2 regions of the Vibrio chagasii genome follow, and region 1 is predicted to be linked to the other one. Evidence: riboswitches for the same ligand, from Rfam matches in the RefSeq annotation. Region 1 holds a riboswitch; the other holds the start of a gene.

Evidence for each region. A riboswitch is a leader RNA that binds a small molecule or an ion and turns the genes downstream of it on or off. The one in region 1 is predicted to bind lysine.
Region 2: linked by a shared signal. The riboswitch ahead of lysC (lysine-sensitive aspartokinase 3) and the one ahead of OCV52_RS05400 (Na+/H+ antiporter NhaC family protein) in region 1 are both predicted to bind lysine.

Annotation. Positions count from the first base shown of each region.
Region 1 covers NZ_AP025465.1:1,158,315-1,170,124, reverse strand. The annotation lists gene hisG (ATP phosphoribosyltransferase) at 1-799, opposite strand, end outside; His leader region at 853-989, opposite strand; gene OCV52_RS05400 (Na+/H+ antiporter NhaC family protein) at 1,180-2,772, opposite strand; lysine riboswitch at 2,885-3,062, opposite strand; gene OCV52_RS05395 (H-NS family histone-like protein) at 3,427-3,837, shown strand; gene OCV52_RS05390 (inosine/guanosine kinase) at 4,049-5,353, opposite strand; gene OCV52_RS05385 (hypothetical protein) at 5,456-5,725, opposite strand; gene mnmA (tRNA 2-thiouridine(34) synthase MnmA) at 5,929-7,065, shown strand; gene hflD (high frequency lysogenization protein HflD) at 7,109-7,726, shown strand; gene purB (adenylosuccinate lyase) at 7,870-9,240, shown strand; gene OCV52_RS05365 (IS4 family transposase) at 9,555-10,931, shown strand; gene htpX (protease HtpX) at 10,996-11,810, opposite strand, start outside.
Region 2 covers NZ_AP025465.1:321,003-332,812, forward strand. The annotation lists rRNA gene OCV52_RS01495 (23S ribosomal RNA) at 1-1,096, shown strand, start outside; rRNA gene rrf (5S ribosomal RNA) at 1,259-1,374, shown strand; tRNA gene OCV52_RS01505 (tRNA-Asp) at 1,420-1,496, shown strand; tRNA gene OCV52_RS01510 (tRNA-Trp) at 1,556-1,632, shown strand; gene OCV52_RS01515 (cation:proton antiporter) at 2,379-3,659, opposite strand; gene metH (methionine synthase) at 3,828-7,505, shown strand; gene lysC (lysine-sensitive aspartokinase 3) at 7,611-8,978, opposite strand; lysine riboswitch at 9,087-9,264, opposite strand; gene OCV52_RS01530 (pyridoxal-phosphate-dependent aminotransferase family protein) at 9,441-10,580, shown strand; gene OCV52_RS01535 (PglL family O-oligosaccharyltransferase) at 10,672-11,810, opposite strand, start outside.

The sequences.
Region 1 (11,810 bases):
CTAGGTGAACAGCTACTTTATCTTTATCCGTTGATAGTGGAAGAACCGTTGGATCTTCAGCACCAGGCAGTAGTGCTTTGATTTGCTCCAGCTGAGAAGTTGGCGCGTGTAGCATGATGTACTTCGATTCTTTCGCTTGTTGAACACCCTGCATACGAGTCAGTAGTTTTTCAATCAATGCTGTTTTGTCTGCGTCGAATTCACCAGTACGTTGAATCAAGGTCGCTTTAGATTGGAAAATCACTTCCGCTTCTTTTAGGCCGTTTGCTTCTAGCGTAGCACCAGTAGAAACCAAGTCCGCGATTGCGTCTGCAAGGCCAGCGCGAGGAGCTACTTCAACCGAGCCTGTTAGCATACAAGTGCTGAAATCAACACCCTGTTCGTCCATGTAGGCTTTAAGTAGTTGTGGGTAGGTTGTTGCAATACGCTTGCCCGCTAGATCTTGTGGGCCGTTGTACTCTTCATCTTTGTTAATTGCGATAGATAAACGGCAGCCACCGAAATCTAGACGACGTAGTGTTTCGAACTCTGCAGGCTCTTTAAGAGCAAGGCGATCTAGACGAACTTCTTCAAGCTCATTTTCACCGATAAAACCAAGGTCAACCACACCGTCCATGATAAGACCTGGGATGTCGTCATCACGAACTAATAGCAGGTCAATTGGCATATTTAGTGAATGAACGACTAGGCGCTCACCCATGATGTTAAATTTAACACCACATTTTTTTAGTAGGTCTTGGCACTCTTTACTTAAGCGACCTTTCTTTTGAATTGCGATTCTTAGGCGTTGTGTCTGCATTGCTGTATCCCTGTGCAAATATTTGAATTTATTGATTATTTAAAAGCGCTAAAACTAAAAAACCCTCGGAAGACTCTGTCATCCCGAGGGTTTAAATCTAAATTCTTTTGACTTAACCTCCGGGAGTAATCTTGCTCCCGGGTATACGTAAATCTCCCCGAAAGACTAGATAGGGTGATGATGGTGATGAATGTTCATTACTAATTTACGCATACTTATCAGCTCTTAGGTTGTTTGCTGTCTTGTCTCCACACTAACTAAGGTAAGATCCTTTTTCAACCATTTATTCGAACTTTTTTCACGAAACTTAAAATTAAATTAACAGGCATAAAAAAGGGAGGCCAACGCCTCCCTGATAGTTTACTGATTAACTTTCGTTTTTAGCTTTTACATGTCGCCATTTTGCAACGAGAGAAATAAGCCAGAGCGAAACATACAGCTACGAACGTTAGTGCTGCAGCGCTGAATGCGATACCGATAGAAGCTGTAATACCTAAGGTAATAAAGCCAATACACGATACAAATGCGACTGACAGCGCGTACGGAAGCTGTGTCGATACGTGGTCGATGTGGTTACAACGAGCACCAGTAGAAGACAGAATCGTCGTATCAGAGATTGGAGAACAGTGGTCACCAAATACTGCACCCGCTAGAACCGCACTTAACATAGGAAGAATCAGTGCGATATCCGATGCTGCTGCCATGTCACCTGCGATAGGTAGCATGATACCGAACGTACCCCATGAAGTACCTGTAGAGAACGCCATAACGCCTGCTAGAAGGAACAAGATAACTGGTAGCCAGTGGTAATCGATGCTGCCCGTTACTAGAGATGATAGGTACGAACCTGTTTTCATGTCACCGATTACAGAACCGATAGTCCAAGCGAACACAAGGATTAGGATAGCGCCAAACATAGAGCTCGAACCGATCCACATCGTTCTTGCGATGTCTGCCATAGATAGCTTCTGCTTAAATACAGTCGCTAGCGCAACAAGAAGACCGATGATGCCACCGTAAACAAGAGATTTACCAACATCTGTATTTTCGAATGCACCAAGTAGGTTAAACGCTTGACCATCAGCAGCTAACGCTTGACCGCCTGTGTAAAGCATTGCTGCAACTGTCGCTACGATCAATGAAACGATCGGCATGATTAGGTCAGAAACAGAACCGTTCTCGCTCTCTTCGATATCTAGCTCTTCGTTTAAATCGTGAGCTTGCTGGCTATCGTTGTCACCTTCAAAACCACGGCCTTGAGACGCTTCGATTTCGTGATCGCGCATCTTACCAACATCTAGACCGAACCATGCAACTGCAAATACCATAAGCAGTGCGAACACAGCGTAGAAGTTCATTGGAATAAGACGAACGTAAGCACCCAGTGCAGAATACTCAGTCACACCGTGTGTTACTAGGATGCCACCGATGATGGTAATGATGTAAGCACCCCAGCTAGAAGCGGGCATGATCACACACATTGGTGCAGCTGTAGAATCAAGAATATAAGCTAGCTTAGCGCGAGATACGTAGAAACGGTCTGTAACAGGACGAGAGATTGCACCCACTGCCAAGCTGTTGAAGTAATCATCAACAAAGATGAATACACCTAAGAATGCAGCAAGCAGTTTTGAACCACGCTTGCTCTTAACTCGAGATTGAGCCCACTCAGCGAATGCACGAGTACCACCAGAAAGCGTTAATAGCGCTGTTGTCATTCCAAGAATAATTAGGAAAGCAATGATGCTCATGTTCCAAGTATTGATACCACCATCTTCGATGAAAACACCAGATGCTTTAGTAAATACGTAGCTAGCGGCATTACCTACTGAATAGTCAGCCAGTAAGATGGCACCCATAACGATACCGACACCCAAAGAAACCAATACACGGCGGGTAACAATAGCAAGACTTAAAGCCACAAGTGGCGGAAGCAAAGATAAAGGAGATGTTGCAAAATCTATTAAATTCATGATCTTCAAAAACCAGTTTTTTATTTGGCTAGAGATCTACTGCAGACAAACTTGATACGGCTGACCAAGTTCATGTTGAACTAAGCGAAAGGGAAGTGAACACTTCACCCAACCCTACAGTAGCGCTCCATAGTTTAAAATTAAGACTATGGCAGTGTTGTACCTATTGAGCACAACCCCAGCAAATTGCTTAGATATACAATTTACTTCGGCAATTACACCTTTCATTCCCGTTCATTGGCATCACCCCAACGAAAACTACTTTTTATAATTGCACCTCTACGTGCGACAACATTATTAACCAATCAAACAACAGTTTAACAAATGATTAACCAAAGCATCGCATCAGGTAGCCGCAATTGTACCCATCAAGAGCAACAATGCAACATATCATTCCGAGAAAAGCAGCTTTTTATTTATGAACTAATCAACCTAAGCGTAGTCAACATAAGGTAATTACTCCACCAGTCACATATCAGTTTTTAAGATAATCTTAATATCTATTATAAATTCAATAGAAAGGTGCATGGAAATTTTCAACTATTCATCTCACTTTTATATTTAAATATGTAATAGAAGAAATACTATTTGTTTTATTCCTAAGCTCTGTTTATTATTAGGTGGATTATTTAGTTTACCTTGATGGAAAATATCATGTCTGAATTAACAAAAACTCTATTAAATATCCGTAGCCTTCGCGCATTCTCACGTGAATTAACTCTTGAGCAACTAGAAGAAGCGCTAGACAAGCTAACTATTGTTGTACAAGAGCGTCAAGAGTCTGAAGCTGAAGAACGTGCAGCAAAAGCAGCACAAGAAGCTAAACTTTCTGCTATTGCTGAGCAAATTGCAAAAGACGGAATTGATGTTGCTGATCTTATTGCTGCACTTTCTGGTGAAGCAAAATCTAAAACAACAAAAGCAAAACGCGCTCCTCGCCCAGCTAAATACAAATACGTAGACGCAAACGGTGACGAGAAAACTTGGACAGGCCAAGGTCGTACGCCTTCAGCTATCCAAGAACAACTAGATGCTGGTAAATCTCTGGAAGATTTCGCTATCTAAGCGTTTAGTTTGCAGAGTGAGTAATCCAATTACCTACTAAGCAATAGAATTAATATTTAAGTCGACCAAAGTATTATTTACGGCTTCAATATATTCAGAAACAAAAAAGGCTCCGAAAGAAGCCTTTTTTATATTTTGTTACTCTTCAATGTTTTTTATAAACATAGATGCGCATTTGATAAACTCATGCGCACCAGATAAACAAAATCTCTTATCTTTCCCAGTACGCTTCTTCTAGGCTGTCTTCTCTTTCAGGAAGGCCGCGAGATAAACGTGGAGAGTGCTGAACCAATACTTCATAGCTCGCACGGTTTGAATATTTACAAACTTGTGAGAAAGAAGAATACGTCAAGAATGAATGCTGGTGCTTACTTGAGTTTGGCACGTTTTCTTTGTGGTACTTATTCGCTGCCATATCATGTAATAAAGCCGATAAAGCCGCATCACCTGCACCATTGGTATTTTTGATCTTCTCAGGACCGCCCATATAAGGCGCAATATGTGAATAAACTTTAGTAGGGTTTTCACATAAATCTTTATGAGCCGGACGGCTAAATTCATAACGGTTGAATTCAGCAATTGAACCTGGAAGCAAAGGCAGTGATGTTTCACGTTTCGCTGCGTCTTCCGTGTAACCCGCCATAAATAGACCAACAGGACCTGCAGTACATAGTACTAGGTCTACCCAGTCTAACGCCTTATCAGAAGCAGCGAGTGGATCGCTTTCGCCAGTTAGGGCTTCAGCTTCGTCTTCATTCATTGCAACAACCGTTACGTGTTGCTCTAAGAAATCTTTCCAGAATTCAGGATCGTCTTGAATAACAAATTTCGTACCCAGTGTTAAAACAACAGGCACATCGTATTTCTTCGCGTATTCGATCGCTTTCATTGTTGCTTCAGGCATAGGGTCACCTGGTTTACAACGAACCAAATAAGCAGTTAATACTAAAGCAGAAGCACTTTTGAAAATCTTTTCAGGAATACTTTCTGGATTTAGTTGGTTCATTTGACCTTCGCTAATTGCGAAAGTACGTTCACCGTCTTCAGTAATTAATGCAAAGCAGCGACCAATTGCGCCATCTACCCCTTGTAAATGGTTCAAATCCATTCTGCTTGATGTATTACATAAATAGCGGTAACCATAACTACCGATTTTAATATCTTGGCTCATTACGCCCAGCAGCGTTGAGCGGTCATCCGCCAGTACTGAATAGTTGTGTAATGTATTACCAATAGTGCCACCAGCATATTCGTTGGTAATTAAGCACTGTTCTTTGAGTTCTTGATATAAAGACTCAGCCGCTTCATCACCGATAACCAGTGAGTGTCCCTTACTTAAACCGTACTTCTCAATAAGTTCATAACTCACTTTTGCTTCAATATCCACCAAAGTTTGGTCAATACCGATAATATGAGTACGTGACATTCTTTTACTGCTTTGAGCTTGGCTCACTAATGGATCACGAGCGTGAACCGGAAAATAGTGCTTTGATTTACGTTGTCCAGGGAATTTCATAGGGCTAGTCTAAGTCAAGGGGAAATAGGTGGCGGATTCTACCGCGCTATATTTAACGCGGCAATCATTCAAACTATAGCAAACGTTTGCTGAGCTATTTTTTTATTCGCCTTCCATAAAGCTTAAATCAGGCAGCATCTCTAAATGCTCTGCATAACGCTTTTGGTTAAACTCTGCGCCATTTTTCATTACGTCAAATACTTCAACGGCAAGTGCACATGCCATTGCTGCAATTGCATCTTCACGCGCTGTGCCTGTCATCATCAGACGCATTAACGTCTCTTTTACCTTAATTGGCTGGCCGTCTTCTAGCTGATTTTCAATAATTTCAATCAACTGCTCTTCTTGCATAAATTCGTTTTGTTCAGACATTTTTTTATCTCAGGTCTTGGATTTCGAGCGACTATGCCACATATACTTCTGACATCCTAGCGACTCACCTCGCTCTCATGCGATTCCTAACAAACTCAGCGCACTATTTGTGCAAATGAAACTGTGATTCCGGTCTCGGATCTGTCACGGCGTTTCTCTTTCTGTTAGAATCTGCGACCAAGTAATAGTAACGGTGTTTAGACATGTCAGATATCAGCTCTGGAAACAGCGAAAAGAAAGTAATTGTCGGTATGTCCGGCGGTGTAGATTCGTCAGTATCGGCGTATCTTCTTCAGCAACAAGGCTATCAGGTAGAAGGCCTTTTCATGAAAAACTGGGAAGAAGACGATAACGAAGAATACTGCACAGCAGCTGAAGATCTTGCTGATGCTCAAGCGGTATGTGACAAACTAGGTATCCACCTTCACACTATCAACTTTGCTGCAGAATACTGGGACAACGTATTTGAATACTTCCTTGCGGAATACAAAGCAGGCCGTACGCCTAACCCAGATATTCTTTGTAACAAAGAAATCAAATTCAAAGCATTCTTAGAGTTTGCCGATGAAGTACTAGACGCAGACTACATTGCGATGGGTCACTATGTTCGTCGTACTTTCCCGACTCAAGAAGAACTAGAGGCTGGCGTTAAACCAGAAATGCTACGCGGTCTAGACAGCAACAAAGACCAAAGCTACTTCCTTTACACACTAAGCTCAGATCAAGTTGCGCGCAGCCTATTCCCAGTTGGTGAACTAGAGAAGCCTGAAGTTCGACGCATTGCTGAAGAGCAAGACTTAATCACCGCGAAGAAGAAAGATTCGACAGGTATCTGTTTTATCGGTGAGCGTAAGTTCACAGAGTTCCTTGGCAAATACCTACCAGCACAACCAGGTGATATCGAAACACCAGAAGGTAGAGTGATTGGTAAGCACAACGGTCTGATGTACCACACATTGGGTCAGCGTAAAGGCCTTCACATTGGTGGCACCAAAGGCGGTGGCGGTAACGAAGACCCTTGGTTTGTTGGCGAAAAAGACCTTAAACGTAATGTTCTGATTGCCGTACAAGGTAAGGATCACCCACTTCTAAAATCAGAAGGTTTGATCGCTTCTCAGCTTCATTGGGTAAATCGCACACCAATTACTGAAGTTATGACATGCACGGTAAAAACACGTTACCGTCAAACCGATATTCCTTGTACAATCATCCCAATTGATGACGAGAACATTAAGGTTATTTTTGACGAGCCACAAATCGCAGTGACCCCTGGTCAGTCTGCAGTATTCTACCAAGATGACGTATGTCTTGGTGGTGGTATCATCGAAAAACGCATCTAACTGATCGAACGACAAACGATAGAAGACAACTAGGAGTTACTACGTGGCTAATACACTTTATGACCGTACTATTGCTTTCGCCGGAATTTGCCAAGCTGTGGCTTTGGTTCAACAAGTAGCGAAAGACGGCCATTGTGATAAAGATGCCTTCGAAGCTTCACTCAGTGCTATTTTGAACACTAACCCAGCGAACACTGTGGGTGTTTTTGGGCGTGAAGCTAACCTAAAACTTGGGCTTGAGTGCCTAGTAAAAGGTATCGATAGTACTCCTGCTGGTAGCGATATTACTCGTTACATCATCAGCTTAATGGCGCTTGAACGTAAGCTATCATCTCGCAACGATTCTATGTCTCAGCTTGGTGACCGCATTCAAACAGCAGAGCGCCAGAGTGAACATTTCGACTTGTTTGATGAACAAATGATCAGCAACCTAGCGAGCATCTACCTTGATGTTGTAAGCCCAATAGGCCCTCGTATTCAGGTTTCTGGTACACCAGCGGTACTTCAACAAACCTCGAGTCAACACAAGGTTCGCGCCCTACTACTCTCAGGGATTCGAAGTGCTGTTCTATGGCGTCAAGTTGGCGGCAAACGTCGTCACCTTATCTTCGGTCGCAAGAAGATGATCGAGCAGGCTCAAATCCTATTAGCTCGAATGTAACTTATTAGCTCGCGCCTCGTCGCGAGCTTGTTTTTTGTATCAGTACAACTCTCACGCAAACGTTTGCGCAATGTGCGTGACAATTGAGATTGTTACTGGTATAAACCTCTCAAAATTTAGAAAACTCAATTCAGGAGAACACCATGGAACTGTCAGCATTGACTGCTGTTTCACCAGTAGACGGCCGTTACGGAAGTAAGACTATTGCATTACGCAGCATCTTTAGTGAGTTTGGCCTACTAAAGTACCGCTCTATCGTTGAAATTCGTTGGTTACAAAAGCTTGCAGCTACTGATGCAATCAAAGAAGTACCAGCGTTCAGTGCAGAAGCTAACCAGTTTCTTGATGAACTAGCCGCTAACTTCAGCGAAGAAGACGCTCTACGTATCAAAGAGATCGAGCGCACAACAAACCACGACGTGAAAGCCGTAGAATACTTCTTGAAAGAGAAAGTAGCAGGCGTTCCTGAGCTTCACGCTGTAAACGAATTCATTCACTTTGCATGTACTTCTGAAGACATCAACAACACGTCTCACGCACTTATGCTTAAAGAAGCTCGTGACGAAGTTGTTCTTCCAGAGATCCGCAACGTAATCGACGCAATCAAAACGCTTGCGAACGAATACCGCGACATTCCTCTTCTTTCTCGTACACACGGTCAGCCTGCTTCTCCTTCTACTATGGGTAAAGAAATGGCTAACGTTGCGTACCGTATGGAACGTCAATACAAGCAAATCGAAAACGTTGAGATCCTAGCGAAAATCAACGGCGCTGTTGGTAACTACAACGCACACCTTTCTGCATACCCAGAAGTAGATTGGCACCAGTTCTCAGAAGAGTTCATCACTGAATCTCTTGGCGTAACTTGGAACCCATACACAACTCAAATCGAACCTCACGATTACATCGCAGAGCTATTCGACGCGATCGCTCGTTTCAACACGATCCTTCTAGACTTCGACCGTGACGTTTGGGGCTACATTGCTCTTGGTCACTTCAAGCAGAAGACGATTGCTGGTGAAATCGGCTCATCTACCATGCCGCACAAAGTTAACCCAATTGACTTCGAAAACTCAGAAGGCAACCTTGGTCTAGCTAACGCTGTATTTGGCCACCTAGCACAGAAACTACCAGTTTCTCGCTGGCAACGTGACCTAACTGACTCTACGGTTCTTCGTAACCTAGGTGTTGGTGTTGGCTACGCAATCATTGCATACACTTCAACTCTGAAAGGTATTAGCAAGCTAGAAGTTAACCGCGAAGCACTACTTGCTGAACTAGACAAGAACTGGGAAGTTCTTGCTGAACCAGTACAAACAGTAATGCGTCGTTACGGCGTCGAGAAGCCATACGAGAAGCTAAAAGAGCTAACTCGTGGTAAACGTGTAGATGGCGAAGGCATGCGCGCATTCATCGACGGCCTAGAGATCCCTGAAGACGAGAAAGTTCGTCTGAAAGAGATGACTCCAGCGAACTACATCGGTCAAGCTGTCGAGCTAACTGACAAGCTGTAATTCGATCTTCGAATTAGAAGATATGAGAAGGCTTCCTATGTGGAAGCCTTTTTATTACGTGCAATAACATGCCCAGACACAGACTTACCAAACAAGAACACAAACCCTACCTGTCCACCTCACTTTGATCGACCTAAGCCCTCAGAATAGGCAAAACACATTCCTTCCTATCAGCCATTTAAACAGAGATCAAAAAAGGCTCCCCGTAGGACTGTCTCTTATACACAAATCCCTAAGCCACGCTTGGGGATTTTTTTTGAACTATTTTTAGGTTTCATGATCTGATCATCTAAGCAATGACAAGGATGATTATCATGACCTATATAGAGCCAACCCTTTGGGCACAAAAACAGTTCGGTCAAGCCCACCTTAATGACCCTAGACGCACTCAAAGACTCGTTGCTCTCGCAGCCTCACTGGCCGAGCAGCCTGGCGTACCCGTCTCGAAACTCATTATATCCCCTGCTGAAATGGAAGGGGCTTATCGCTTCATCCGTAATGAGCAAATCAAAGCAGAAGATATCGCAGAAGCGGGTTTTTATGTCACCGCACAAGAAGCATTAGAGCAACAAACACTTCTTGCCTTAGAAGACACCACTTCTCTCAGTTACTCCCATCGCAGCATTCGAGATGAACTCGGGCACTCTAATCAAGGCAATCGACATCGCGCCATGTTTGTACACTCAACCTTACTTTTTGCTCCCGACACTCAATCTGTTATTGGTTTAATTGAACAACAGCGCTGGACTCGTGATATAGAAAAGCGAGGTCAAAGGCACCAGCATGCGACTCGACCATACAAAGAGAAAGAAAGTTATAAGTGGGAACAAGCCTCTCGCCATGTCGCTGAGCGACTTGGCGATAAAATTTCGGATGTCATTTCTGTGTGCGATAGAGAAGCCGACCTATTTGAATACCTCACTTACAAGCGAGAGCAACAACAAAGGTTCCTCGTTCGCTCAATGCAAAGCCGCTGTATTGAAGAGCACGATAATCGTCTTTATAGCTATGCTTCTACCCTGTTATCAGCCGGAGAGAAAGTGCTCGAAATACCGCAAAAAGGCGGTCGTAAAGCTCGCAAGGCTCATTTAGATATCAAATATGCCCCCGTGACACTCAAGTCTCCTGCTAACAAGAAAGAGTTCGATAACATTCCGCTTTACTACGTGGGATGTATAGAACAAGGAGAGAGTGGTAATAAGCTCGCATGGCACTTACTGACTTCAGAGCCGATAACGAGCAAGGAAGAGGCACTCAAAATCGTCAGTTATTATGAGCGGCGCTGGCTGATAGAAGATTTTCATAAAGTCTGGAAAAGTGAAGGGACTGAAGTTGAGCAACTGAGAATGCAAAGTAAGGATAACTTAGAAAGGCTCAGCGTCGTTTTGGCTTTTATCGCGACTCGGTTACTCCAGTTGAGGTTTATGAATGAATCAGACGAGTTATCTAAGAGCAGTTGTGAGCAGATATTAAAAGGCAAAGCGTGGAAGTTAATGTGGCTCAAGTTGGAGAGCAAAAAACTACCGAAAGAAGCGCCTAATATATCATGGGCTTACAACGGTATTGCTCGGTTAGGTGGTTGGAAGAATACCAAGCGAACAGGTCGCGCTTCTATAAAGACGTTATGGCAAGGATGGCTTAGGTTACAAACCATCCTTGAAGGGTATGAACTCGCCAAGTCTCTTGATTAACCAGACTTGTGATCAAGAGACAGCCCCGTAGGAAGCCTTTAGCACTCTCTCAATATATTAGAGATTACATGTTACGTAGAGAAGCAATACGCTTATCAAGCGGTGGGTGGCTCATTAGAAGCTCTGTTAGAGAACGTTTACCGTTGATACCAAATGCCATCATAGAACCCTCTAGTTGTGGCTCGTGGCTCACCTTTAGACGCTCTAGTGCAGCAATCATCTTCTCTTTACCTACCAAGTGCGCAGCACCTGCATCGGCATGGAATTCACGATGACGGCTGTACCACATGGTGATGAAGCTCGCTAAGAAACCAAATACCAACTCCAGCACCATAGACACGCCGAAGTAGACCATCATGTTGCTACCACCCTCTTCTTCGTTGTCGTTCGATGCCACAATGTTAGCAATGAAACGAGAAAGGAAGATAACGAACGTGTTCACAACACCTTGCATTAGCGTCATTGTCACCATGTCGCCGTTTGCGATGTGGCTAACTTCGTGAGCCAATACCGCTTCAGCTTCATCACGCGTCATGTTGTGTAGCAGGCCTGTTGATACTGCGACTAATGAATCGTCGCGCTTAGCGCCTGTCGCAAATGCGTTGATATCTGGCGAATCGTAGATCGCCACTGTCGGCATACCAATACCCACTTGTTGAGCTTGACGGCTTACCGTCTCCATCAACCAGTGTTCTGTTTCGTTGCGTGGGCTTTCAATCACCATACCGCCAACAGAACGAAGTGCCATTTTCTTTGACATCATTAGTGAGATGAATGAGCCGCCGAAACCGAATACCGCAGCCATCACCAACAAGCCTGAGAGGCTACCTGGTTGCATACCTGTGACTGCGTATACAATATTAAGAACAACACTTAGTA
Region 2 (11,810 bases), 840 kb from region 1:
ATGACGTATACGGTGTGACGCCTGCCCGGTGCCGGAAGGTTAATTGATGGGGTTAGACTTCGGTCGAAGCTCTTGATCGAAGCCCCGGTAAACGGCGGCCGTAACTATAACGGTCCTAAGGTAGCGAAATTCCTTGTCGGGTAAGTTCCGACCTGCACGAATGGCGTAATGATGGCCACGCTGTCTCCACCCGAGACTCAGTGAAATTGAAATCGCTGTGAAGATGCAGTGTACCCGCGGCTAGACGGAAAGACCCCGTGAACCTTTACTACAGCTTGGCACTGAACATTGAACCTACATGTGTAGGATAGGTGGGAGACTTTGAAACCGCGTCGCTAGATGTGGTGGAGTCGTCCTTGAAATACCACCCTTGTAGTTTTGATGTTCTAACGTTGGTCCCTGAATCGGGATTACGGACAGTGCCTGGTGGGTAGTTTGACTGGGGCGGTCTCCTCCCAAAGAGTAACGGAGGAGCACGAAGGTGGGCTAAACACGGTTGGACATCGTGTGGTTAGTGCAATGGCATAAGCCCGCTTGACTGCGAGAATGACAATTCGAGCAGGTGCGAAAGCAGGTCATAGTGATCCGGTGGTTCTGAATGGAAGGGCCATCGCTCAACGGATAAAAGGTACTCCGGGGATAACAGGCTGATACCGCCCAAGAGTTCATATCGACGGCGGTGTTTGGCACCTCGATGTCGGCTCATCACATCCTGGGGCTGAAGTCGGTCCCAAGGGTATGGCTGTTCGCCATTTAAAGTGGTACGCGAGCTGGGTTTAGAACGTCGTGAGACAGTTCGGTCCCTATCTGCCGTGGGCGTTGGAAAATTGAAGGGGGCTGCTCCTAGTACGAGAGGACCGGAGTGGACGAACCTCTGGTGTTCGGGTTGTCATGCCAATGGCATTGCCCGGTAGCTAAGTTCGGAATCGATAACCGCTGAAAGCATCTAAGCGGGAAGCGAGCCCTGAGATGAGTTTTCCCTGACACTTTAAGTGTCCTAAAGGGTTGTTCAAGACTAGAACGTTGATAGGCAGGGTGTGTAAGTGCTGCGAGGCATTGAGCTAACCTGTACTAATTGCCCGTGAGGCTTAACCATACAACACCCAAGGGGTTTTGATGGACTCATAACTGTTGTTTCCGCTTTAAAAAGCAGAGGCAAACAAGAACACTTGAATGAGTTTACGTAAGAACTTTTAATAGCTTTCCAGATTATTTTGCCTTCAGTTTTTAAAAAAGCTGAAAGTAAAAGCAAAATTTGCTTGGCGACCATAGCATTGTGGACCCACCTGATTCCATGCCGAACTCAGAAGTGAAACACAATAGCGCCGATGGTAGTGTGGGGCTTCCCCATGTGAGAGTAGGACATCGCCAGGCTTTAAATTATGAACGACTTGTCAGCGACGACAAGTAGTCCACTGCGGAGTGGTAGTTCAGTTGGTTAGAATACCGGCCTGTCACGCCGGGGGTCGCGGGTTCGAGTCCCGTCCACTCCGCCACTTATTCGATAACCTCGCCTAGTGCGAGGCTTTTTCGAATCTAAAGTACAAAAAGTTTTAGGGGTGTAGCTCCAATTGGCAGAGCAGCGGATTCCAAATCCGCGTGTTGGGAGTTCGAATCTCTCCACCCCTGCCACATTGAAAGGCTCTAGCAGAAATGCTAGAGCCTTTTTGCTTTCTGAATCTAATAATACTCTATTGGCAGAGCCGCGGATTCCCCTACTTACCAAAACTGTGCGTGTTGGGAGTTTATGCCTCAACCCTTGCCATATACTAAGCCTCAGCAGAAATGCTGAGGTTTTTTTTCGCGAAGCAAAGTTGGAATAACTACGCGTTCCCCTAGCTCGCCAGCTCAGTCTAATCTCTCCATTCCTGCCATATTTAAGTCTTTAGAGTGCGCGTCCCAGCAAAATGCTAGAGCCTTTATTATTCCTGTCATCTTTAGAAGTAACGCTAGAAGTACCAAGTGATCTCTATCTAGCCAATACTCATTTTGCTCTATAGTTCCGCTAGTTAATAACTAACGCTATTCTAGCGAGACATTGATTCCCGTTCTTTGTGTTTCCAGGTGAAAGGTGAAGTCTTTCGATTGAAGCTAATATAACTTGAGAGTGGGTTATTGGGGAGGCTAGTGAGTGTGCAGAACAATGAGGTATCTGTAGGACTTAACCTCCTGAAAGAGTTCCGGCCAAATTTAGTACTCCCCCTAAATTAAGGTTTTCGATTACTCCAATAATAGTGGTATCAAATATCTATATAAGCTTCTATGTTCTACACATACCTTTCAGCGATAGCTTCAGTGTGGGAATTGGTGAGTTTGACTTTCATTAGGTATAAAAAAGGCCACCTAAAGTAGGTGGCCTTGGTTAATCTATCTAGGTGTTAATCTAGCTCTTTCTCTGCTTGTTTTGCTTTCTCTATCATAGGAGTAATTGTCGAGCCTTGAACCAGAATCGAGAACACCACTACGGCATAGGTCATGACAAGGATTATCTCTTTAACATCTATCGCTTTGTCTTCAATTACCCAGATACCGGAAGGGATTGATAGAGCCATGGCTAGTGCTAAGCCTCCACGTAAGCCGCCCCAAGTTAGAATCTTAATCGACCATGGGTTGTAAGTTCTAAAGCGCTTAAATCCAATGTACGACAAGAAAACACTCAGGTAGCGTGCACTCAATACTAGAGGAACTGCGAATGCCATTAAGATCCAGTCTTCTTGGTGGAATTTGAACAGCAGCATCGACATACCAATCAATAAGAACAATACGCCATTTAAGAACTCATCTATTAGTTCCCAGAAGTGGTCAAGGTGGTCTTCACTCTCTTTAGAGAAGCCGATAAAGCGAGTCCAGTTACCAATCATGATACCTGATACCACCATAGCTAATGGACCTGATACGTGGAGAACTTCAGCAAAAGCATAACCTGCAGTAGGGACACCAATGGTGAGTAGCAATTCCATTGAGTGGTCATCAGTATTACTGATTAGGTAGTGGAATATAAGACCTAATGCAAAACCATAAACGATACCGCCAATAGCCTCTTGGACAAATAGCATGGTCACGCTGCCAACTGTCGGTGCTTCTGTGCCAAACGCAATGGTGAATAGAGTGACGAAGATTACCAAGCCAAAACCATCGTTAAATAGCGATTCACCTTCAATCTGAGTTGAGATTCGTTTCGGTGCATCGAGTTTCTTTACTATGGCTAAAACAGCGATTGGGTCGGTAGGGGAGATAAGAGAACCGAATAGTAAGCAGTAAATGAGATCGAATTGGATGCCGATGAACTGACAGAAACCATAAAGAACAAAACCAATAAAGAAGGTCGAGAAAAGAGTAGCGCCGAGTGCGAGCACTGTGATTTCCCACTTTTGGTCTTTTAGGTTTGGTAGTTTTATCCCTAAACCGCCTGCGAATAGTAAGAAGCCTAATATCCCTTTAAGTAGGAAGTCTTCAAAGTTGATACTGGCAACCGTTTCAGAAGCAATGTCGGCCAACTGAAACCAGTTGTTTTGGCCCGCAATGATAATTAAAAGAGACAGCATCATTGAGCCTGCTGTGATGGCGATGGTTGTTTGCATTTTACCAATTTTGCTATTAACAAAGGCAATGAGCATGGCTGCAGCAGACAAGAAGCATAAGGTGTAATAGACCGACATTGGGGTACCAACATGTAACAAAGTATGAATATGAATTTTCGTTGTCTCATGCTCAAATAGCAAACACTTTTTGTCAGGACTCGGTAATCAATTTCCTCTTTTAGACGTCTAGACTCCTTTTTAATGTGTGATAGGATGGAAGCATAATTAAAGGAATGAGGTTGTACCGTGGGAAGTAATGTAAGGCAAAAGATTGATGCTCTGTTGAAGCAACGAATTTTACTGATTGATGGTGGCATGGGTACCATGATTCAGGACTATAAATTGGAAGAGCAAGACTATCGTGGTGAACGCTTTGCGGATTGGCATAGTGACTTAAAGGGTAACAATGACCTTTTGGTACTTACACAACCTAAGCTTATCAAAGATATTCATTCGCAATATTTGGAAGCTGGGGCAGACATCCTTGAAACCAATACTTTTAACGCTACAACCATTGCTATGGCCGACTACGATATGGAAAGCCTTAGTGAAGAAATTAACTTTGCAGCAGCCAAGTTAGCACGAGAAGCCGCTGACGAATGGACTGCAAAGACTCCTGAAAAACCTCGTTTCGTTGCCGGCGTCTTAGGCCCAACAAACCGTACTTGTTCTATCTCTCCAGATGTTAATGATCCGGGTTATCGTAATGTGAGTTTTGATGAGTTAGTCGAGGCCTACTCTGAATCGACTCGCGCGCTGATCAAAGGTGGCTCAGACCTTATTCTTATCGAAACCATCTTCGATACACTCAATGCTAAAGCGTGTGCTTTTGCAGTGGAATCTGTTTTCGAAGAAGTAGGCATCACTTTACCGGTCATGATCTCTGGCACCATTACTGATGCATCAGGTCGTACGCTTTCAGGGCAGACGACGGAAGCTTTCTATAACGCCCTTCGTCATGTTAAGCCTATCTCGTTTGGTTTGAACTGTGCATTAGGCCCTGATGAGCTGCGTGAGTATGTTGGCGAGATGTCTCGTATCTCAGAGAGTTATGTTTCTGCTCACCCTAACGCAGGCTTACCTAACGCATTTGGCGAGTATGACCTTTCACCTGAAGACATGGCAGAGCACGTTAAAGAATGGGCTGAAAGTGGCTTCTTGAACTTGATTGGTGGCTGTTGTGGTACTACGCCAGAACATATTCGTCAAATGGCAGAAGCGGTTGAAGGTGTAACTCCTCGCCAATTGCCGGACCTACCTGTGTCGTGTCGTTTATCCGGTTTAGAACCTCTGACCATTGCAAAAGAGTCTCTGTTTGTAAACGTAGGTGAGCGAACGAACGTGACCGGTTCTGCGCGCTTCAAACGCTTGATCAAAGAAGAGCTTTACGATGAGGCATTGAGTGTTGCTCGTGAGCAAGTTGAAAATGGTGCCCAGATCATCGATATCAATATGGATGAAGGAATGCTAGACGCTGAAGCGTGTATGGTTAAATTCCTTAATCTATGTGCCTCTGAGCCAGAGATTTCAAAAGTCCCAGTAATGGTCGATTCATCAAAATGGGAGGTTATTGAAGCCGGCCTGAAATGTATTCAGGGTAAAGGTATCGTTAACTCAATTTCTCTTAAAGAAGGTAAAGAGAAGTTCGTCGAGCAAGCGAAGTTGGTTCGCCGCTATGGTGCAGCCGTAATCGTGATGGCGTTCGATGAAGTCGGTCAGGCAGATACACGTGAACGTAAAGTCGAGATCTGTACCAATGCTTACAACATTCTTGTTGATGAGGTTGGCTTCCCACCTGAAGACATTATTTTTGACCCAAACATCTTCGCGGTTGCGACTGGTATTGAAGAGCATAACAACTATGCGGTTGATTTCATTGAAGCGGTAGGCGATATCAAGCGCGGCCTACCTCATGCGATGATCTCGGGTGGTGTATCGAACGTGTCATTCTCATTCCGAGGTAATAACTACGTTCGTGAGGCAATCCACGCTGTATTCTTATACCACTGTTTTAAAAATGGTATGGATATGGGCATCGTAAACGCTGGTCAGCTGGAAATTTACGATAACGTGCCAGAAGATCTGCGTGATGCTGTTGAAGATGTTGTACTAAACCGTCGTGAAGACTCTACGGAACGCTTGCTGGATATGGCAACCGAGTATCTAGAGCGAGCGGTTGGTAAAGTTGAAGATAAATCAGCACTCGAGTGGCGCACTTGGCCTGTAGAGAAGCGTTTAGAGCACTCTTTGGTCAAAGGTATTACTGACTTCATCGTTGAAGATACTGAAGAAGCACGTGTCAATTCAGCTCGACCAATTGAGGTAATTGAAGGTCCGCTAATGGACGGCATGAACGTGGTCGGCGACTTGTTTGGTGCAGGCAAGATGTTCCTCCCTCAAGTTGTTAAATCGGCCCGTGTAATGAAGCAAGCTGTAGCCCACTTGGAGCCGTTTATTAATGCATCCAAAGAAGTTGGTGCGAGTAACGGTAAGATCCTTCTCGCGACAGTTAAGGGCGATGTTCATGATATTGGTAAGAACATTGTTGGCGTCGTTCTTCAATGTAATAACTATGACATCATCGACCTAGGCGTGATGGTTTCATGTGAAAAAATTCTCAAAGTCGCGAAAGAAGAAAACGTCGATATTATTGGTCTTTCTGGCCTGATTACTCCATCCCTTGATGAAATGGTGCATGTTGCCAAAGAAATGGAACGACAAGGCTTTAAGTTACCACTATTGATTGGTGGTGCTACGACATCCAAGGCGCATACTGCTGTTAAAATTGAACAGAATTACTCAGAACCGGTGGTCTACGTTAATAACGCTTCTCGTGCAGTTGGCGTATGTACCTCACTACTTTCTGAAGAGCTAAAACCTGCCTTCGTTGAGAAGTTGGACTTAGATTACGAGCGCGTTCGCGATCAGCATAATCGTAAGAAGCCTCGCACTAAGCCAGTGACACTCGAGCAAGCTCGCGCAAATAAAGTGGCGATTGATTGGGACGCATATACTCCGCCAGCACCAGCTAAACCGGGTGTGCATGTATTCAATGATTTTGATGTGGCAACACTGCGTAACTATATCGACTGGACACCATTCTTCATGACATGGTCATTAGTCGGTAAGTACCCAGCTATTCTTGACCACGAAGAGGTGGGCGAAGAGGCAAAACGTTTATTCAAAGATGCGAACGAGTTACTGGATCGTGTAGAGAAAGAGAAGCTACTTGAAGCCCGTGGTATGTGTGCGATGTTCCCTGCTAACAGTGTTGGTGATGACATTGAGGTGTATACCGATGAGTCTCGTACCGAGGTTCTCAAAGTTCTACATAACCTTCGCCAACAGACTGAGAAGCCTAAAGGCTTTAACTACTGTTTGTCAGATTACATTGCTCCAAAAGAAAGCGGTAAAGCGGACTGGATTGGTGGTTTTGCTGTGACAGGCGGTATTGGTGAGCGTGAGCTAGCGGATGAATACAAGGCCAATGGTGATGACTACAATGCCATCATGATTCAGGCTGTGGCTGATCGACTGGCTGAAGCGTTTGCTGAATACCTACACCAAGAGGTACGAAAGGACATTTGGGGTTACGCTCCAGATGAAGACTTATCTAACGATGATCTGATTCGAGAGAAATACCAAGGTATTCGTCCTGCTCCTGGTTATCCTGCTTGCCCTGAGCATACAGAGAAGGGCACGTTGTGGGAGTTGATGGATGTTGAGAGGACCATCGATATGTCACTGACGTCCAGCTATGCGATGTGGCCTGGTGCTTCAGTTTCTGGGATGTACTTCTCTCACCCTGATTCTCGATACTTTGCGATTGCTCAGATTCAACAGGATCAAGTAGACAGCTATGCTGACCGTAAGGGTTGGGATATGTTGGAAGCTGAGAAGTGGCTAGGTCCAAATATTAACTAGCTATTAAATCCGCGAGTTACTTGTAAAAATAGAAAGGGTTGCTTAATTGCAACCCTTTTTGTATCTGTACTTTGAGCGTTGAACTCTTATTAATTCACTATCGCCTTATTCGAATAGCTCTTGATGCAGCTTTTGAATCGCCTGTTTAGAGACTGACTCATTGAGCAGGAAGCATAAGTTATGAGGGCTTGCCCCGTAACAAATCATGCGCAGGTTGAAATCTTCAAGGGTGCTGAATACTTGCTTAGCGTAGCCTTTACTTTCACTCATGTTATTACCAATCAATGCCACCAAACATAGGTCATGTTCTACATCGACTGAACACAGTTCTTCTAGCTCAAGACGTGCTGCTTCTGGTAATTCAGGAGCACCACCAGATGTATCAGTTTGATCTAGGGTGAGTGAAACACTGATCTCAGAGGTAGTGATAAGATCAACGGAGATCTTATGTTTAGCAAGGATCTCGAATACTTTCGCAAGGAAACCGTAAGCATGGAACATATTAGCGCTACGTAGTGTAACCATGGTTTGGTTGCAGCGAAGGGCCAGGGCTCTGAACAGTGGGGAGCTTTCCACCTCTTGACGGATCCAAGTTCCACCTAATTCTGGTGCTTTTGAAGAGCCGACAAACACCGGAATTTGGTGACGTAATGCTGGAACTAGCGTTGATGGGTGCAGGATCTTCGCTCCAAAGTTTGCCATCTCAGATGCTTCACTGAAGCTGATTTCTGGGATTGGAGAAGCTTTAGGTGCAATACGAGGGTCGGTGGTGTAGATGCCTGGAACATCCGTCCAAATTTCTAAGCCAATCGCTTGTACTGACTCTGCAATAAGCGCTGCCGAGTAATCACTACCACCACGACCTAAGGTTGTTGTGTTGCCGTCATTGTCTGCACCAATAAAGCCTTGTGTGACTACAACTTGTTGTTGGCACAATGGAATCAGTTTCTCTTTCGCTAGCACTGAAATTTCTTCAAGCTGAGGTTCTGCTTTTCCGAAGTCATCATTGGTGCGCATCACTTCTCTGATATCGAAGCGAACCGCAGGTGCACCTCGTTCTCGAAGGATTTGAGCAAGAAGGTGTGTCGACATCAACTCACCACACGCAACTAAGTGGTCGGTTAACTTAGTGCTTGTTTGAAATGATGCAGCCTCGGCAGCGCTCGCAATGTCGTCAAGAATGGAGTGAACTTCTTTTTCGACGCTGGTTGGGTCAGCAAGTTGGTCAAGAATTGCATTATGAATGTCCGTCAACTGGGTCATCACTTCCTGACGGCGAGTTTTGTCTTGCACACCGTTTGCCAGTTCGACAAGTAAATTGGTTACACCTGAACACGCAGAACTTACGACTAACTTGGTATTTGAGTTGTTTTCAATAATGGCAGCACAACGGCTCATTGCTTTAAAGTTGGCAACACTTGTACCACCAAACTTAGCGACATTAAAAGAACCAGCTACATTAGATGCACTCACGATATATCTCCCACGACTTCCTAAAATAAAATTACGGTTGGGTAATCCAACGTCCAATGTTTTTCGAAGAGAGTTTTAGAGCAAAAAGAGAGGAATTATGTGAATAGTAACCTCAGAAGCTCTTCACCATATAGAAATGGTGACAGTTGCCGGGATTCAGCCCGCTCAACCGATAATAAAGGTCCTGCATCCTTTTATTATCTCGGCACTGCTCCCCATAAATGCTTTGTATCGGAAATGCGGTTCCACAAAACATCTGCCTGGGCAGTGCTCCTCTTCTGCTAGATAGCCATTTCATTGAACGTGTTTGCGCTCACAATGTCAATTGGTAACTTGAGATAATTTAAAAATAATTTTAACAATTATGTGACAGTGGTTTGACCTCAAGACCTAAGGCTAATTGCTGACATGTTCGATTTGCTTTAGGGTGGAATATCAACACCATTAACGTAAGGGATTTACATGTCTAACTTAACAAATACTTCTACTATCGATAGTTTTTATCCACCACATCGAACGTTAATGGGGCCTGGGCCTTCTGATATCTCACCTCAAGTACTGCAAGCTTTGAGTCGTCCAACCATAGGTCATCTAGACCCGCTGTTTATTGCAATGATGGATGAGGTCAAACAGCTTCTTAAGTATGCATTTCAGACAGATAATGAGTTTACGATTGCTGTATCAGCGCCGGGCAGCGCCGGTATGGAAACTTGTTTTGTTAACTTGATTGAACCCGGTGAAAAGGTCATCGTCTGTCGAAATGGCGTGTTTGGTGAGCGTATGCGAGAAAACGTGGTGCGTTGCGGTGGCGAAGCAATTCTCGTTGACGACGAATGGGGTAAGCCGGTATCTGTCGAAAAGGTACAGCAAGCATTGACAGAAAACCCAGACGCAGTCGCGGTTGCGTTTGTACATGCTGAGACCTCTACTGGTGCATTATCGGATGCTCAAGCTATCTCTGCGGTGGCTGGCCAGTTCGATGCATTGACTATTGTTGATGCGGTAACCTCATTGGGTGGTGTACCACTGTTAGTGGACGAATGGCAGCTCGATGCGGTTTATTCTGGTAGTCAGAAGTGCTTGTCTTGTGTTCCTGGTTTATCACCTGTGACTTTCTCTCAGCGTGCTGTTGATAAAATGAAAGCACGTCAGGCTCCTGTACAAAGCTGGTTCTTGGATCAGAGCCTAGTATTAGGTTACTGGAGCGGTGAAGGTAAGCGTAGTTATCACCACACTGCACCAGTCAATAGCCTTTACGCGCTGCATGAGTCTCTCGTGCTACTGAAAAATGAAGGCTTAGATAATGCTTGGTCTCGTCATCACGCCATGCATCAAGAATTAAAAGAAGGTGTAGAAGCATTAGGGCTGAAGTTCGTTGTTGATGAAGAGAGCCGTTTACCACAGCTTAATGCGCTTTACTTCCCAGAAGGAATTGATGAAGCGAAAGTCAGATCGCAGCTTTTAGAAGAGTATAATCTTGAGATTGGTGCCGGGCTTGGTTCTTTGGCCGGTAAGGCATGGCGTATTGGCTTGATGGGCTACGGCGCTCGTAAAGAGAATGTGACGTTGTGCCTTAAAGCACTGCAAGACGTACTTAAATAACCGAATTAGACTAGTTTCAAAGAAAAGCGCACGAGGATCGTGCGCTTTTTTTGTTTGCTTTAAAGGTAATACTACGAGTTAAAATTGGCTACTACTCTGCCGATGAGACGTTGTTTTCAGCTTGAGATATTTTCTTGTATTGAACCTGTGAAAAGTCTCTGTCTGGAAATAGAAACTTTGCTTCACTACGGATTTGCTCCGCTTTGCTCTCTTCCCCTAAACCTTGGTAAGCAAGGATCAGGTTACTGTAGAACGCTGGTCTTGGTTTACTCTTTATGATCTCTAGTGACCAATCAACGTAAGGCTGAATAAGGCTAGGGTCACCCTTATAAAGACCAATGTTCAGGTAGGTGCTGTATATGTCCCAATCGTAGCGATCTTTCCAAACCACAGGGTTAGTGACTTGTTTGAGAATGTCTGGGTTTTTAGGTTTAGATCGCTCAAATTTGGTCAGTACATAGTTAGTATGCAGTGCACTCAACATGTAAACACTCACCAGAATTGGTAACACCAAGCTGGTCACTCTAAATAAGGTTTTACTGATGATGCTGAACGGCTGCTGATAATGACGTGAAGCGCGCTGGTCGACCCAATAAATCAATATGATACAGGTTATCCAGTGTATCGCTGAGTGATAGAACGGGTACTCTAATTGAGAGTGTAAAAGTATCGGTATGAATAGCGCCAGTAAAGCCAAGCGTGTTCCTTTGGCTGAGCTTGAGATCCGCGACAATACTAATACTGCGGCAATCAATATTCCTATGATAGGTACAATACCGCCCTCAACTCCCCAGAATAGAAACTCATTGTGGGGGTGATCCATTGCTGGAAGCCCCGGGTGATAGTTTGAATTGAGTTGATGCTGGCGAGCGGTATACAGGGTGTACTCTGATTCAAATTTTCCGTAGCCGTAACCAGTAAATGGTTTCTCTACCAACATGTCTAATGTTTGCGGGAAGGTGTAAGCACGAGGGCTCTCTAGGTTCGCTTTTTTACTCGCTATGCTATCTGTAGTGCTAAGGCTGATTACTGAAAATGCAACTACGACACCGACAACAACGGATGCACACCATCCATAGAAGCGTTTCTTGGTCGAGAATCTGTATAAGTAAGGCAGAATACACAAGAACCCAATGAGTGCTGCTAACCAACCTGTGCGTGATGCGATTATGATCAGCAGTGGTACCGTTAACGTTGGTGTTAGGTAGAGTAAAAATGATTCACTAATCT